DNA from 2 places in the Azospira restricta genome. Region 1 is predicted to be linked to the other one. Evidence: riboswitches for the same ligand, from Rfam matches in the RefSeq annotation. Region 1 holds a riboswitch; the other holds the start of a gene.

The links. Region 1 has a riboswitch for cyclic di-GMP ahead of IWH25_RS10775 (hypothetical protein). Riboswitches for the same ligand answer to the same signal wherever they lie in the genome.
Region 2: it holds a riboswitch for cyclic di-GMP, as region 1 does, so the genes downstream of both, IWH25_RS17105 (DUF1631 family protein) here and IWH25_RS10775 (hypothetical protein) in region 1, are expected to answer to the same signal.

What each region holds. Positions count from the first base shown of each region.
Region 1 is NZ_CP064781.1:2,183,789-2,190,661, reverse strand. It holds gene IWH25_RS10785 (hypothetical protein) at 1-150, shown strand, start outside; gene IWH25_RS10780 (HD-GYP domain-containing protein) at 360-1,493, shown strand; cyclic di-GMP riboswitch class I at 1,570-1,667, shown strand; gene IWH25_RS10775 (hypothetical protein) at 1,765-2,253, shown strand; gene IWH25_RS10770 (GAF domain-containing protein) at 2,476-3,852, opposite strand; gene IWH25_RS10765 (hypothetical protein) at 3,849-4,361, opposite strand; gene IWH25_RS10760 (cytochrome C) at 4,448-4,939, opposite strand; gene IWH25_RS10755 (FHA domain-containing protein) at 5,108-5,806, opposite strand; gene IWH25_RS10750 (PP2C family protein-serine/threonine phosphatase) at 5,831-6,652, opposite strand; gene IWH25_RS10745 (serine/threonine-protein kinase) at 6,810-6,873, shown strand, end outside.
Region 2 is NZ_CP064781.1:3,587,539-3,594,411, forward strand. It holds gene ileS (isoleucine--tRNA ligase) at 1-492, opposite strand, end outside; gene IWH25_RS17085 (bifunctional riboflavin kinase/FAD synthetase) at 507-1,430, opposite strand; gene IWH25_RS17090 (N-acetylmuramoyl-L-alanine amidase) at 1,603-2,889, opposite strand; gene tsaE (tRNA (adenosine(37)-N6)-threonylcarbamoyltransferase complex ATPase subunit type 1 TsaE) at 2,811-3,350, opposite strand; gene queG (tRNA epoxyqueuosine(34) reductase QueG) at 3,345-4,415, shown strand; cyclic di-GMP riboswitch class I at 4,529-4,620, shown strand; gene IWH25_RS17105 (DUF1631 family protein) at 4,826-6,160, shown strand; gene IWH25_RS17110 (DUF1631 family protein) at 6,169-6,873, shown strand, end outside.

The sequences.
Region 1 (6,873 bases):
AAGTCCGGCGAAGAACTCGAACTGCTCGCCAGCGGCACACTGTCCCCGCTGCTCCTGCTCAAGCTTGCAGCACTGACGCAAGGGATGTTCCTGGTCGAGACCGGCGAGGCGATCTCGCCGCTGCCCTGCTTCCGGCTGGTCCTGCACTGAGCACGGCAAAACATGCCGCCACCCGGGCGCCGGGCAAGTCGTTGAAATGCTTTGATTTTCGGCGACACGGAAGTAGCATGAAACAAACGGGAGTGGCAATCGGCGGGTGATTGCGGAATTCCCGACGCGACGTCGCCCTTTCCGCACGCCGCCGACGACATGTTTTGCCGAGCGGGCAGCCACCCGCTCCCCCGGGGAGGCAAGGCATCATGAAACAGCGCATCACGCTGCAGGATCTGAAGGTCGGCCAGCCGCTGCCATGGGACGCCTACGGCGCCGACGGCGTGCTGCTCTTGCGCAAGGGGCAGTCGGTACAGAGCCAGATGGCGCTCGAGCGCCTGATCGACGAAGGCCTCTTCCTGCAGCGCGACGACTCGTCCGCGCGGCCGCTCGACCCGGCTGCCGCCGCCGAGAAGCCGACCGCGATGCAGCATCTGGTCGACGCCCGCCGCAGCCTCGGCCACATCTGCGCGCACAGCCCCGAGCAGACGCTCGACTTCGCCGGCCGCATGACGAAGCTGATCGACTCGGTGCAGGCCGCCTGCGACCTGCACCCGGCGCTGGCGATGTCGTCGATCCTGCTGATGCACGACACCGGCTACACGGTGAAGCACGCGATCGACACCGCCATCCTCGCCTGCCTGCTCGGCCGCGAGCTGGCGCTCGACGCAGCGGCGCAGCGGGCGACGATCGGCGCCGCGCTGACGATGAACATCGGCATGTTCGAGGTGCAGGACAAGGTCGACGCGATCACCGGCGCGCTCAACGACAAGCTGCTGGCGATGATCCGCCAGCACCCGGCGCACGGCGCCGAACGGCTGAAGCGGCTCGGCGTCGCCGACGCCGCCTGGCTCGCCTGCGTCCGTCAGCACCACGAGAACAGCGACGGCTCAGGCTACCCCGACGGCCTCGCCGGCGACGCGATCGCGATCGGCGCACGCATCATCGGCATCGCCGACCGCTACGGCGCGATGGTCTCCAGCCGCGCCTACCACGGCCCGCACAAGCCGAACCAGGCGCTGCGCGACCTCTACCTGAAGCAGGGGCAGCAGATCGACGTCACCGTCGCCGCAACGCTGATCCGCATCGTCGGCATCTACCCGGTGGGCACGCTGGTGCGGCTGAAGACCGCCGAAATCGGCGTCGTCACCGGCCCCGGCGAAAGCCCGGACACGCCGGCGGTGCACGCGGTGATCGCCAAGAGCGGGCTGTTCCTCGAGGTCGCCTCGTACCGCAAGACGCACCTGCCCGATTCCGCGATCGACGAAGTGATCACCTTCGACAAGCTGACAACGCCGGTGCGCATGGCCCACGTCTGGGGCAAGGACGCCAGGTTCCGGTGATCCCCGTTTCGCCCGCCGCAGGTTTTCACTTTCTGCTTGCCAGCGAAAATTCTTTGATCTAGATTAACCATTGCCTGCACGACAAAGGCAAACCCGTCGAAAGGCGGGGGCGCAAAGCTACCGGGCTGACGGAATCGACCAGCAACCGATTCGCAAGCCAGCGGGGCCACCGAAACATGGTAGAGAAGGCACTTGATCCTCTCTCCGCAGTTGTCCGGGCAAAACGCCAGGGAGTTTCTGGCGACAACGACAACAAGAGTGGAGAGACAACATGGTCAAGCGCCTTTTCTTTTGCCTGGCATTCCTCGGCTGCTCCCTCCTCGCCACCGCCCCGGCGCGCGCCGCCGACCCCGCTGCCGACCGCCAGAACCTGCACTGGCGCTGCTGGTACGACCAACAGGTGCATATCCACTGCCTGCTCGACTCCGACCCGGCGCCGACCGCCGCCGGCAAGACGACCGCCCAGCTGCCGCGGATCGTCCAGGAGCTGCGCAGCAAGCCCTCGTCGTTCAAGGCGGTGCTGATCCGCATCCCGATGTACACCGACCCCTACGACGTCCACTTCCCGCGCCTGCTCGCCGAAGCCACGATGTGCGGCGGCCGCGCCGACTGCTCGGTGCAATACACGCAGCAGGTGCCGGAACACGGGGAGATCGCGCAGATCCTGCTGCGCCACCTCGACTGGCCGCAGCCGGGCGACACCCGGATCGCCGGCGCGCCGCCCGCCACGCAACTGGCAGCGGCCGGGCGCGCCTACTGAGCCCCCTCCCCCCACACCCCGCCCCTGCGCGGCGGGAGCGATCACGCCACTACCCTCGGGCTCGCCGCGCCGCCGCAGCGGCCGCCGGACGCCGGCGGCGATGTCGTCGGCACCGACCGGATGCGCTGTACTGCAGCCACTCGCGCGGCGTGCGGCGGCGGCTTGACGAAGAATCTGGAAACGCGGAAGGAAATTTAAGGAAGGCCGCGCCGGCAGGCGGCGTCAGCTGCCGTCGCCGGCGATCTCGACCAGCGACAGCGGCCGCTCGACATGCAGCCGGAAGCGGCCGCGGCCGGTCTTCTCGATGCGCAGCGGCGCGGCGCGCTCGACCAGCCGCCGCGCGAGCAGGATCAGCCGGGCTTCCAGGTTGTCGCTGATGTCCGGCAGGCGGATGCGCGGGTCGAGGCGCAGTTCGCGGTTGCTGAAATGCTGCTGTCCCTTCCCGTCGTAGTCGCGCACCAGCGCCCAGAAGATCGAGCCGGCAACGCCCTTGATCAGGTAGTCGCCATCGAGGAAAACGCTGTCGTTCTCGGCATAGTGGCGGACGCGCAGCGGCGCACCCGCCACCGGCACGGCCGGCACCGCGGCTTCGCCCACGGGGGGCTGGTCGCCGCCCTCGGCACACTCCGCGCCCTCCTGCCCCTGCTGCAGCAGGCGGATGGCGACGCCGAGCTGGCCGGCGAGCGCCACCAGCGCATCCTCGTCGTCGTAGCTGAAACGCAGGTCCTGCGGACTCTCGACGTAGAGCACGCCGGTCAGGCGCTGGCAGGCCTTGATCGGCACCGCCAGCTGGCTGCGCGACTCGGGCAGGCCGGGCAGCGGAATCTCGGTCTCGACCGCCCCCGCCAGCCCGCGCCGCGTGAGGCTCTCCCGGATGGCCCGCCCGTAGCTGTACTCGGCGGTGAAGTGGCCGATGCGGATCGGCGTCCGCTCGCGCGCAGCGACGCCGATCACGCCGTCGCCGACGGCGATCTCGGAGCCGACGCCGGACTCGGCGTAGCCGCGGCTGGCGACGGTGTACAGGCGCTCGCCGGCTTCGTCGAGCAGCAGCACCATCGCGTGGCGGATGTCGAAGAATTGCTCCAGGCAGACGAGGAACTCGGCCAGCATGCTGTCCAGGTCGCCGCAGCCGCACAGGCGTTCGGCGCTGGCGCGCAGCGCCGCCAGCAAGTTGCAGGGCGGCGGCGGCGCCGGCAGCGTGTACCCCGGCACCTGCTCGATATCGAGCACACGATAGACGTCGGCGCCGAGCAGCCGGAAGACGCCGCTCATGCCGGTATGCGAGGCGATGCCGGCGAGCCGCACCTTCATGTTCTCGAACAGCGGTCCCGCCTCCTCGGTGCGCAGGTAGCGCAGCGACAGCCGGCAGTGGGCGCCGGTCAGCGGGTTGATCAACGACACCCGCGCATAGGGAAAGGCCAGGATGTTGCGGCGCGTGGTGTTGAAAAACTGGTAGGAAAGCGCGACATGCTCACTGTCGACATACTTCGCCTGCGACAGATAGGCGATGTTCGGCGTGCCGTCGGCGGCGCGGGTGGCGATGTTGCCGGGAATGACGCCTTCCAGACACTCGCGGATCGCGTCGAGCTTGATCCTCATGCGCGCACCAGCGGCTCGCCGGCACCCGGCCCCGGCGTCTGCGAGAAGGCGGCGAGCGGCGTGAACTCGACCGCGACGAGGTCGCCGGGGTCGTGCGCGAGCACGGCGCGCAGCACCTCGCCCGGATAGCCGAGCCGCGTCAGGCCGTCGGTAAATATCTTCACGTAGGCCGCGGCCAGCGCCGCGTCGCCGGCCGCCGGCGGCACGATACGCGCGTCGTCGCCCTTCAACTGCAGCGTGCGGTGCGTGCTCGGCTGGCTGAAGACGACGGCGATCGCTCCGCTGCGGCGGATGTCGTCGAGCAGCGCCGCCGCCGGCGTGCTGGCGAAGAGCAGCGCGACGCTGCGGGCGTCGGCGGCAACCCGGCAGCCGGTCGCGCGCGCCATGCTCGGCACGGTGCCCGGCCGGGCGCCGGCGGCGTTGATCGAAATTCCGCTGGTGATGAATTCGGCGGCGGCGGAGTCGAGGAGGGCGGGAACCGGACGTGGAGCGGAAGCGGGATCGGCCATGATGCGGAAATGATAGCCAGCTTTCGCCGCCCTGCCACCCCTTGCGCATCGCGAAAATGCCGCACCGCCCCACCCGCCGCCGGCGTTCAGTTGGGCGGTGCCGGGAACATCACCACCGGCCCCGCCGGCGAGCCGTCCGGCGGCACGTAGGCCGGCACGTCGCCGCCGCCGGGGCCGAGCGAGCGCACGTAGCGATAGACCGCGCGCAAGTCGGCGTCCGACATGTTGCGCAGCGACACGGAGGGCATCGGCGGCCGGAAATTGGCGTTGTGCGCGAGCGCCAGCCATTCGCTCTCGGAGAGCCGCGCCATCGTCCGCCGCAGGTTCGGCGGATAGGTCGTCCCCCACGGCCCGCGCCAGCCGAGCTGGTCGCCGATCAGCCACTCCTTCTCCGGTACCTTGCCATCGGTCATCGCGTAGCCGGGGGTATGGCAATCGTTGCAGCCGGCGATCTTGATCACGTAGCGGCCGCGCTCGACCAGCTTCCGGTCGGCGGCGGCGTCGGCCTGCGCGGCCGGCGGCACGGCCACCATGCCGGCAACGGCAAGGGCGGCGAGGATTCGGGGGTATCGGGTCATGACTGTCTCCGGTTGAGGTTCGCTGTGTAGTCCGGAGCGGCTGCGTGACCACGTGGCCACGCACGTCTCCGGATGCGAGACAGTTTGATCTGCGGCGGCGGTGATGATTCCTAATATCTTCGCTCAGGCGATCCTAAGAATTCGCTAAACGCCGCCGGCGCGCGCGCCTCAGGCCGGCGCAGCGGGGTTCAGCGTGAACTCGAGGAGCTGACCGGCGACCTCGATTTCGTCGCCGTCGCGGAGCGGATGCGGGAATGCGTCGACGCTGCGGCCGCCGACGCGCACCGTCGCCGCGCCCTCGACGACCGACAGGAAGAAGCCCTGCGGCCGGCGCGTGAACACCACCACCTGTTGGCCGGGGCGGCCGAAGGTGGCGACGACGCGGTCGAGCGGCACGCGCTGGCCGGCGCCGGGGCCGGTCAGGCGGCGCACGCTGGCGCTCGGGAAACGCACGCGGGCCTGCCGCCGCGCCGGGATCGGCTGGCTGGCGGCGAGCGGATCGTGCGCCGCGGCCGCCTTCACTTCGCCCGGCAGCGCGCTGATCAGCATCGTGCGGTCGAGTTCGACCTCGGCCGCGAGGCGGGTGTTCAGGTAGCGCAGCTGGTAGGCGCCGCAGTCGACGACGTCGCGGTGCTGCAGGATGCGGCGTTCGACGCGGCTGCCGTTCACGAAGGTGCCATTGCTGCCGCCGAGGTCCTCGATGATGTGGTCCTCGCCGACGGCGACGATGCGCGCGTGCCGGCGGCTGACCGTCGGGTGGTCGATGTGCACGGTGTTCGCCGGGTCGCGGCCGATGCCGACCGGCGCCTCGTCGATGAAGTACTGGTGCAGGATGCTGCCGCCGGAACTGAGTACGAGCTTGGCCACGAGGCTCTCCCGATCGCCGCGCCGCTAGCGGAACCAGCCGACCAGCCGGCCGAGCAGGCCGCCGGTGGGCGCCGCGGCCGCGCGCGGCGCGACGACGCGGACCAGCGCGACCGATACGTTATCGAAACCGCCGCAGTCGTTGGCGAGCTGCACCAGGTGTGTCGCCGCCAGCGGCAGGTTGGCCTGCAGCTCGCGCAGGATGAGCGCGATGTCGTCCTCGTCGACGAGGTCGGTGAGGCCGTCCGAGCAGAGCAGGTAGAGGTCGCCGGCGCGCACTTCCTCGTCGCGCTGGTGCACGCGCACCGTCGGCGCGATGCCGAGGGCGCCGGTGACCAGGTGGCGGTTGTGCGAGTCGCCCGCCTCCTCGGCCGCGATCAGTCCCTGGTCGACCTGCTCGCGCAGCAGCGAATCGTCGCGCGTGAGCAGCTCGAGGCGGCCGTCGCGCAGGCGGTAGATGCGCGAATCGCCGACATGCACCAGCGCCGCGCGGTCGTCGTGGAACAGCGCCAGCGCCAGCGTCGTGCCCATCCCGCGCAGCGCCGCCTGCCGCTGCGCGGCGCGATGCACGGCGAGGTTGGCCTCGCCGACGATCTGCTCGCAGAACTGCAGCGGCGTCGGCCGGCGGCCGCCGGCGCGGTAGAGGCGGATCTTCTCCGGCAGCCGCTCGAGCAGCGTATCGAGCGCCAGGCGGCTGGCGACGTCGCCGGCGCGGTGCCCACCCATGCCGTCGGCAAGCACGGCGATGCCGTTGCCGGCATCCACGGCGACGCTGTCCTCGTTGCACGTACGGACTTTGCCGACGTCGGACAGGCAGACGCCTTCGATGGCGAATTCGGACGGGTTCACTGGGTTTGGGAAAGAGGCTTCGGGCAGCGCGGACTATAGCACGGCGGGGCTGCCGCCCGGGCGGCAGAATGGCCGTTTCCTTGACAGTCATGACACAAAAATCTAATGTTTGCGCTCCTTTCGATCCGCGCTCCGGCCACCGGCTAGCCCTCCGGACATGTCCTTCCCCCAACTCGGCCGCTACGAACTCGTCGCCACCCTCGGTCGCGGCGCGATGGGCA
Region 2 (6,873 bases), 1.4 Mb from region 1:
GCGGATCTCGTCGGCCTCGGTCCTGAAGGCCATCGTCAGGTAAGGGTTGTCCCACTCGCCGAGCACGCCGAGGCGGATGAAGTCCTTCTTCTGCCGCTCGACCTGCTCGCCGGCATAGGCGCGGCACAGCTCGCGCACCTTGTCGCCGGGGATGTGCTTGCCGTGCAGCTTCTCGATCTGGTGCTCGATCGGCAGGCCGTGGCAGTCCCAGCCCGGCACGTAGGGCGCGTCGAAGCCGGCCAGCGTCTTCGAGCGGACGATGATGTCCTTCAGGATCTTGTTCACCGCGTGGCCGATGTGGATGTCGCCGTTGGCGTACGGCGGACCGTCGTGCAGCACGAAGCGCGGCCGGCCCTTGGCCGCCTTGCGGATCTTCTCGTACAGCTTCTTCTCCTGCCAATCCTTGACCCAGGCCGGTTCGCGCTTGGCGAGGTCGCCGCGCATCGGGAAGGGCGTGTCGGGCAGGTTCAGGGTGTGCTTGTAGTCAGCCATGTTGGTTACTCGAATCAAAGCTTGAAATACTGGCGGGCGGTGTCGACGTCGCGCGCGATCTGCGCCTTCAAGGCGTCGAAGCCGGGGAATTTCATCTCGTCGCGGATCTTGTGCAGGAAGCGGACGGTCAGGTGCGCGCCGTAGATGTCGGCGGCGAAATCGAACAGGTGCACTTCCAGGATGGGCCGCAGCACGGCGTTCGCCGTCGGCCGGTAGCCGAGGTTGGCGACGCCGGGCAGCGGCCTGCCGCCGAGCCCGGTGACCTCGACCGCGAAGACGCCGAGCAGCGGCGGCCGGTCGTGCTTCATGCGGATGTTGGCGGTGGCGTAGCCGAGCTGGCGACCGACCTTGTCGCCATGCACGACGCGACCGTCGATCACGTACGGACGGCCGAGCAGTTCGGCGGCGCGCTCGAGCTCGCCGGTCCACAACGCATCGCGTACCGCCGAGCTGGACACGCGGACGCCGCCCTCGACCACCGAGGCCATCGCCTCGACGCGGAAGCCGAACGATTCGCCGGCCCGCTGCAGCAGCGCGAAGTCGCCGGCGCGCCGGGCGCCGAAGCGGAAGTCGTCGCCGATGATCAGGTGCCGCACGCGCAGCGTCTTCACCAGCACGTCCTCGATGAACTGATCGGCGGAGAGACTGGCGAAAGCCCGGTTGAAGCGGCAGACGAACGCCAGTTCGATGCCGTCCTCGGCGATCAGTTCGAGCTTCTCGCGCAAGGTCGACAGCCGCGTCGGCGCCGACTCCGGTGCGAAGAACTCGCGCGGATGCGGCTCGAAGGTGAGCACCGCCGGCGGCAGGCCGCTCTCGCCGGCGACCGCGCACAGGCGCGCGAGCAGCGCGCGATGACCGAGGTGCACGCCATCGAAGTTGCCGATGGTGAGCACGGTCGCGCTGGGCGCGGGTTGCGAGGTGCCGCGGAAGACGAGCATCAGGAAAGCCGGAGGTCGACGAAAAAGGCTGAATTATAAAGGTTTACGGGCGGCCTTGCGGCGCCGCGAGCGGCGCTCGGTCACCCGCCAAGCGGACGTCCTCACGATACACGTCGTGCATCGCTCGGGCGCACCCGCGGGCACTGCTTTGCGACGTGCTCGCGCACATCATTCAGTCGAGCCTGGCGAGCTTCGACTTGGCGAGCGGCGGATTGAGCTTGAAGTACTTGCGGATGCCGGAGAGCACCGCTTCGGCGAGCCGGTCCTGGTAGACCTCGTCGTTCAGCCGGCGCTCCTCCTCGGGATTCGAGATGAACGCCGTCTCGACCAGGATCGACGGGATGTCCGGCGCCTTCAGCACGGCGAAGCCGGCCTGCTCGACGTGCGGCTTGTGCAGGTCGCCGACGCGGTCGAGCTCGCCGAGCACCGCCTTGCCCAGCTTCAGGCTGTCGTTGATCGTCGCCGTCTGCGACAGGTCGAGCAGCGTGCGGGCCAGCACCGGGTCCTTGGTATTGAAGTTCACGCCGCCGATCAGGTCGGCCGCGTTCTCCTTGTTCGCCAGCCAGCGCGCCGCCGAGCTCGTGGCGCCGTTCTCCGACAGCACGAACACCGACGCGCCGCGCGCATCCGGGCGGATGAAGGCGTCGGCGTGGATCGACACGAAGAGGTCGGACTGCACGCGCCGCGCCTTCTGCACGCGCATCTGCAAGGGCACGAAGAAATCGGAATCGCGCGTCAGCACCGCGCGCATGTTCGGCTCGGCGTCGATCTTCGCCTTCAGCCGCTTCGCCACGGCCAGCGTCACCGCCTTCTCGTGCGTGCCGCGACGGCCGACGGCGCCGGGATCCTCGCCGCCATGGCCGGGATCGAGGGTGATCGTCACCAGCCGGTCCACCACCGGCTTGCCCGGGCGCCGCGGCTCGGCCGCGGCCGGCGGCTGCGCCTCCGGCTTGTCCTCGAGCGGCAGCGGCTGCAGTTCCTTCTTGTCGAGCAGCGCCAGCAGCGGGTCCGGCGCGTTCGCCGGATAGACGTCGAGCACCAGCCGGTGGCCGTATTCGCCGACCGGCGCCAGCACGAAGACCTGCGGCGCCACCTCGGTCTTCAGTTCCATCACCAGGCGCACAACGCCTGGCTTGAAGCGGCCGGCGCGCAGCAGCTTGATGTACGGATCGTCGGCGGCGATCTTGCCGGACAGCCCGTCGAGCACGCCGTTGAATTCGACCCCTTCGAGGTCGACCACCAGCCGCTCCGGATTCTTCACGGTGAAGTGCGAGAACTTCACCGAGGCGTCGGTCTCCAGCGTCACGCGGGTGTAGTCGGCCGCCGGCCAGACGCGCACGGCGACCACGCTCGGGCCGCGCGCCGCCCGCGCCAGCGGCGTTACGAGGAGGACGAGGGAGGCGCCGCCGGCGAAGCGCAGCAGCTGGCGGCGGCGGCCGTCGGGAAGTCGCTCAGACATTGCCGGCCCTCCGGCGAACGGGGCGAGAGCACGGCGCGGCGGCCGTTCCCGGCGAAGGCGAGGGCGACGACGAGGTCCGGCGGCGGCACATAGCCGGCCGCCTTGTCGGGCCATTCGACCAGACAGACCGAATCGCTGCGGAAGTACTCGCCCAGACCTGCATCGACAAACTCTTCCGGATGGTTGAAACGATAAAAATCAAAGTGATACCAGTATAAGCTCGAAATTACGTAAACTTCAACCAGCGTATAGGTCGGGCTCTTCACCGGCCCGGCATGGCCGAGGGCGCGCAGCATCGCGCGCACCAGCGTCGTCTTGCCGGCGCCGAGGTCGCCGTCGAGGTACACCACCATCCCCGGCCGCAGGCGCGGCGCCAGCCGTTCCGCGAACGCGACGCTCGCCGCCTCGTCCGGCAGGGACACGGAAAGATCCGCAGAAATGGTAGGCTCGGGGCTATGCAAGAAAAAGACTCCGCAGTGGACTGGGCCGCACTGGCGGCACGCATCAAGGACTGGGGGCGCGAGCTCGGCTTCGCCGAAGTCGGCATTGCCCGCGCCGACCCGTCGGAGGCCGTCCCCGGCCTCATGCGCTGGCTCGAACAGGGCCGCCACGGGGTCATGGATTATATGGCCAAACACGCGCCGCTGCGTGCCGACCCGGCCGCGCTGCACCCCGGCACGACGACCGTCGTCACCGCCCGCCTGCCCTACTGGCCGGACGCCGCCGACGCCGCGTCGGTGCTCGCCGACGGCGCGCTCGCCTATGTCTCGCGCTACGCGCTCGGCCGCGATTATCACAAGACGATCCGCAGCCGCCTGCAGAAGCTGGCCGACCGTATCCGCGGCGAACTGCCGGAAGGGACCGACTTCAACTACCGCGCCTTCTCCGACTCGGCACCGGTGATGGAGGTCGAGTTCGCCCGCCTGGCCGGCACCGCCTGGCGCGGCAAGCACACGCTGTCGCTGACCCGCGGTGGCTCCTACCATTTCCTCGGCGAGCTCTACACCGACCTGCCGCTGCCGCCGGACGCACCTATTGCCGAGCACTGCGGCAGCTGCCGCGCCTGTCTCGACATCTGCCCGACGCAGGCGATCGTCGCGCCCTACGAGGTCGACGCGCGGCGCTGCATCTCCTACCTGACGATCGAACTCGACGGCGCGATCCCCGAGGCGCTGCGGCCGCTGCTCGGCAACCGCATCTACGGCTGCGACGACTGCCAGCTCGTCTGCCCATGGAACCGCTTCGCGACCGTCGGCGACCCCGACTTCGCCCCCCGCCATGGCCTCGACGCGGCCACGCTCGCCGAGCTCTTCGCCTGGAGCGAGGCCGAATTCGAGCAGCGCCTGCAGGGCAGCCCGATCCGCCGCATCGGCCACGAACGCTGGCTGCGCAACCTCGCCGTCGCCCTCGGCAACGCGCCGGCCACAGCGGCGACCGTCGCCGCGCTCGAAGCCCGCGACGACCACCCCTCGCCGCTGGTGCGCGAGCACGTCGCCTGGGCGCTCGCCCGCCAGCGGGGGAAATAAATCTTGCAATCCGGGAGCCCCGGGCTATAAAGTTCACTGCCTACGTCCCGATAATGGACATAGGCAGACCATGGTCGGTTTGCGCATCGCCTGCAACAGGTGGCGCGCCGATCTCTGAAACAGGGCAAACCCATCGAAAGATGGCGACGCAAAGTCACCGGCCTAAAGCGAACCTGCGGTTCGCTACGGTAGCGGGACCACCAGATAAACGAGGTTGATGTGGGCAACGACTACTCCTCCCGGCATGCACCGCACGATGTTTCGACATCGCGCCGTGGCTCGTCCTCGCCGCCGATGACGCCCGCCCTCCCCTGCGCTTCTCCTCTGGTACGCCACGCCACTGCCGCCGGCGCCCTGTGCACGACCACGCCACGCCCCGCTGCCACGGGCCGGCGCGAGGAGAATCCGTCATGGGTACCCAGGACAGCAAAGGCAAGGTAATCCCCTTCACCCCGCCGCCGGCCGCCGGTCGCGCGCGCAGCGAGACGCCGGACCCGGCGCAGCTGCTCGGCACGATGCGCGACCTGGCGCTGGCCAGGCGCCGCGGCTTCGACACCGTCGAGCACGTGGTGCCGCCCAGGCATGCCGCAGCACCGACGGTGCCCGGCAGCGCGGCAGCACAGCCGTCGGGAGAGCTCGACGCCCCGCGGCTGAGCGCGCTGTTCATCGCTTCGCTCGACGACCTCATCTGCCAGCGTACGGCATCGTCCGTTGCCGGCGACTGGCCGCGGCAGGGCAATCGCCAGCTCGACAAGGTCGCCGCCGACATCGTCGACATGCTCTTCGGCTTCGTTCTCGACGACCCGCAGATTCCGCACGCCGCCAGCGAGTCGCTGCTCGCCGCGCAGCTGCCGATGCTGCAGATGGCGATGCGCGAGCCTGCCTTCTTCGCCGACTGGCAGCATCCGGCGCGGCAGCTCCTCAACGACATCGCCCCGCTGTTCAAGGAACACGGCGAACGCGGCGGCGACGCGACGGTATTCGCGACCTTCTTCGCCAGCGGCATGGCACGCGTACTCGACGAACTGGCCCCCAACGGCACAGCCTTCGCGATCCTGCACCATTCGCTGCGCGAATTCGTCCGCGACACCGGCAGCCGCACGCCCGATGCCGACGCCTGGCAGCGTGCCGAAGCCGCGGCCCGCAACTTCCTCGAGCGCCCGCTGCCGCCGCTGGTCCGCGATTTCGTCGCCGACCACTGGATCGACGTCCTCGAACGCACCGCCGAACATCACGCCGAGAACTCGCCGCAGTGGCTGGACGCACTCGCGGTCGTCGACGACCTGGCATGGAGCCTGACGGCGAAGACCGGCGAGGACGAGCGCTTCCGCCTGATCGCGCTGATCCCGGCGCTGCTTGCGCGCCTGAACCGCGGCCTCGACCTGATCGACGTCGGGCGCGAGGACCGGCGTCCCTTCTTCGACGCGCTGATCGACATCCACTCGCGCGTGCTGCGCATCGAGACGGCACCGGCGAAGACGCCGCCGCGTGCGGAAAGCGCCGACGAACAGGTCGCCCGCCTGCGACGCGGCGACTGGGTCGAGCTTCGTCACGACGACGGCGGCGTCACGCGCGAACGCCTGACCTGGATCAGCCCGCAGCGCGGCATTCTGGTCTTCTCCAACCACCATGGGCAGGGCGCCATCCAGATCGCGCCGGAAGACCTGGTCGACCGGGTGAAGACTGGCCGGGCGACGCTCATCTTCGACCAGCCAACGGACGCATCGGACAAGAACAGCGCCTAGGGGGAGGCATGAGCACTTCATCCGCGACCAAGATCGTTTCGATCAACGCCGGCGGGCGCGAGCGCAGCCCCGGGCCGCGCCTCGTCGCCGAATGCGGCGAGCAGCTCGGCGATGGCCTGTGCAACTGGCTCGCCGGAATCCGGACGGAGATCGTCGAAGAGTTGTTCGTCCTCGCCGACGGCACCCGCGACCGCCACCTGCAAACCCGCTACCTCGACCTGCGCCACGACCTCGAACGCGACTGGACGCGCTTCATCGAGGCGTTTCGCCACGCCCTCGCCGAGCAGGACGGCAACGCGGCCGGCGGCGCGGCCGGCGCGCTCGAGGTGCCGGACTTCGACGGCTTGCAACTGATCGAGGACGACGAGTTGGCGGAACGCATCGTGCTGCGCGAATTCGCCGCACAGCTGACAGAAACCTGCGATGCCGAACTGTACCCGCTCGAGCGGAGGATAGCCGCCCTGCTCGGGCACGACGAGCCGCGCGACGGCGACAATCCGCTCGCGCCGCAGCCGATCTGCCAGGCGCTGCTCGACGCCGGCGCCGCGCTCGGACTCGATGCCAGGGACCGCCTGCTGCTCGCCCGCCGCGTCGAGCGCCACCTGCACCAGGCACTGCCCGGCATCTATCGCGGCATCAACGACTACCTCGCCGAGCGCAACATCCTCCCCGACCTGAAGCGCAGCTATCGGCGCCGCCCGCCGGCAACGGCG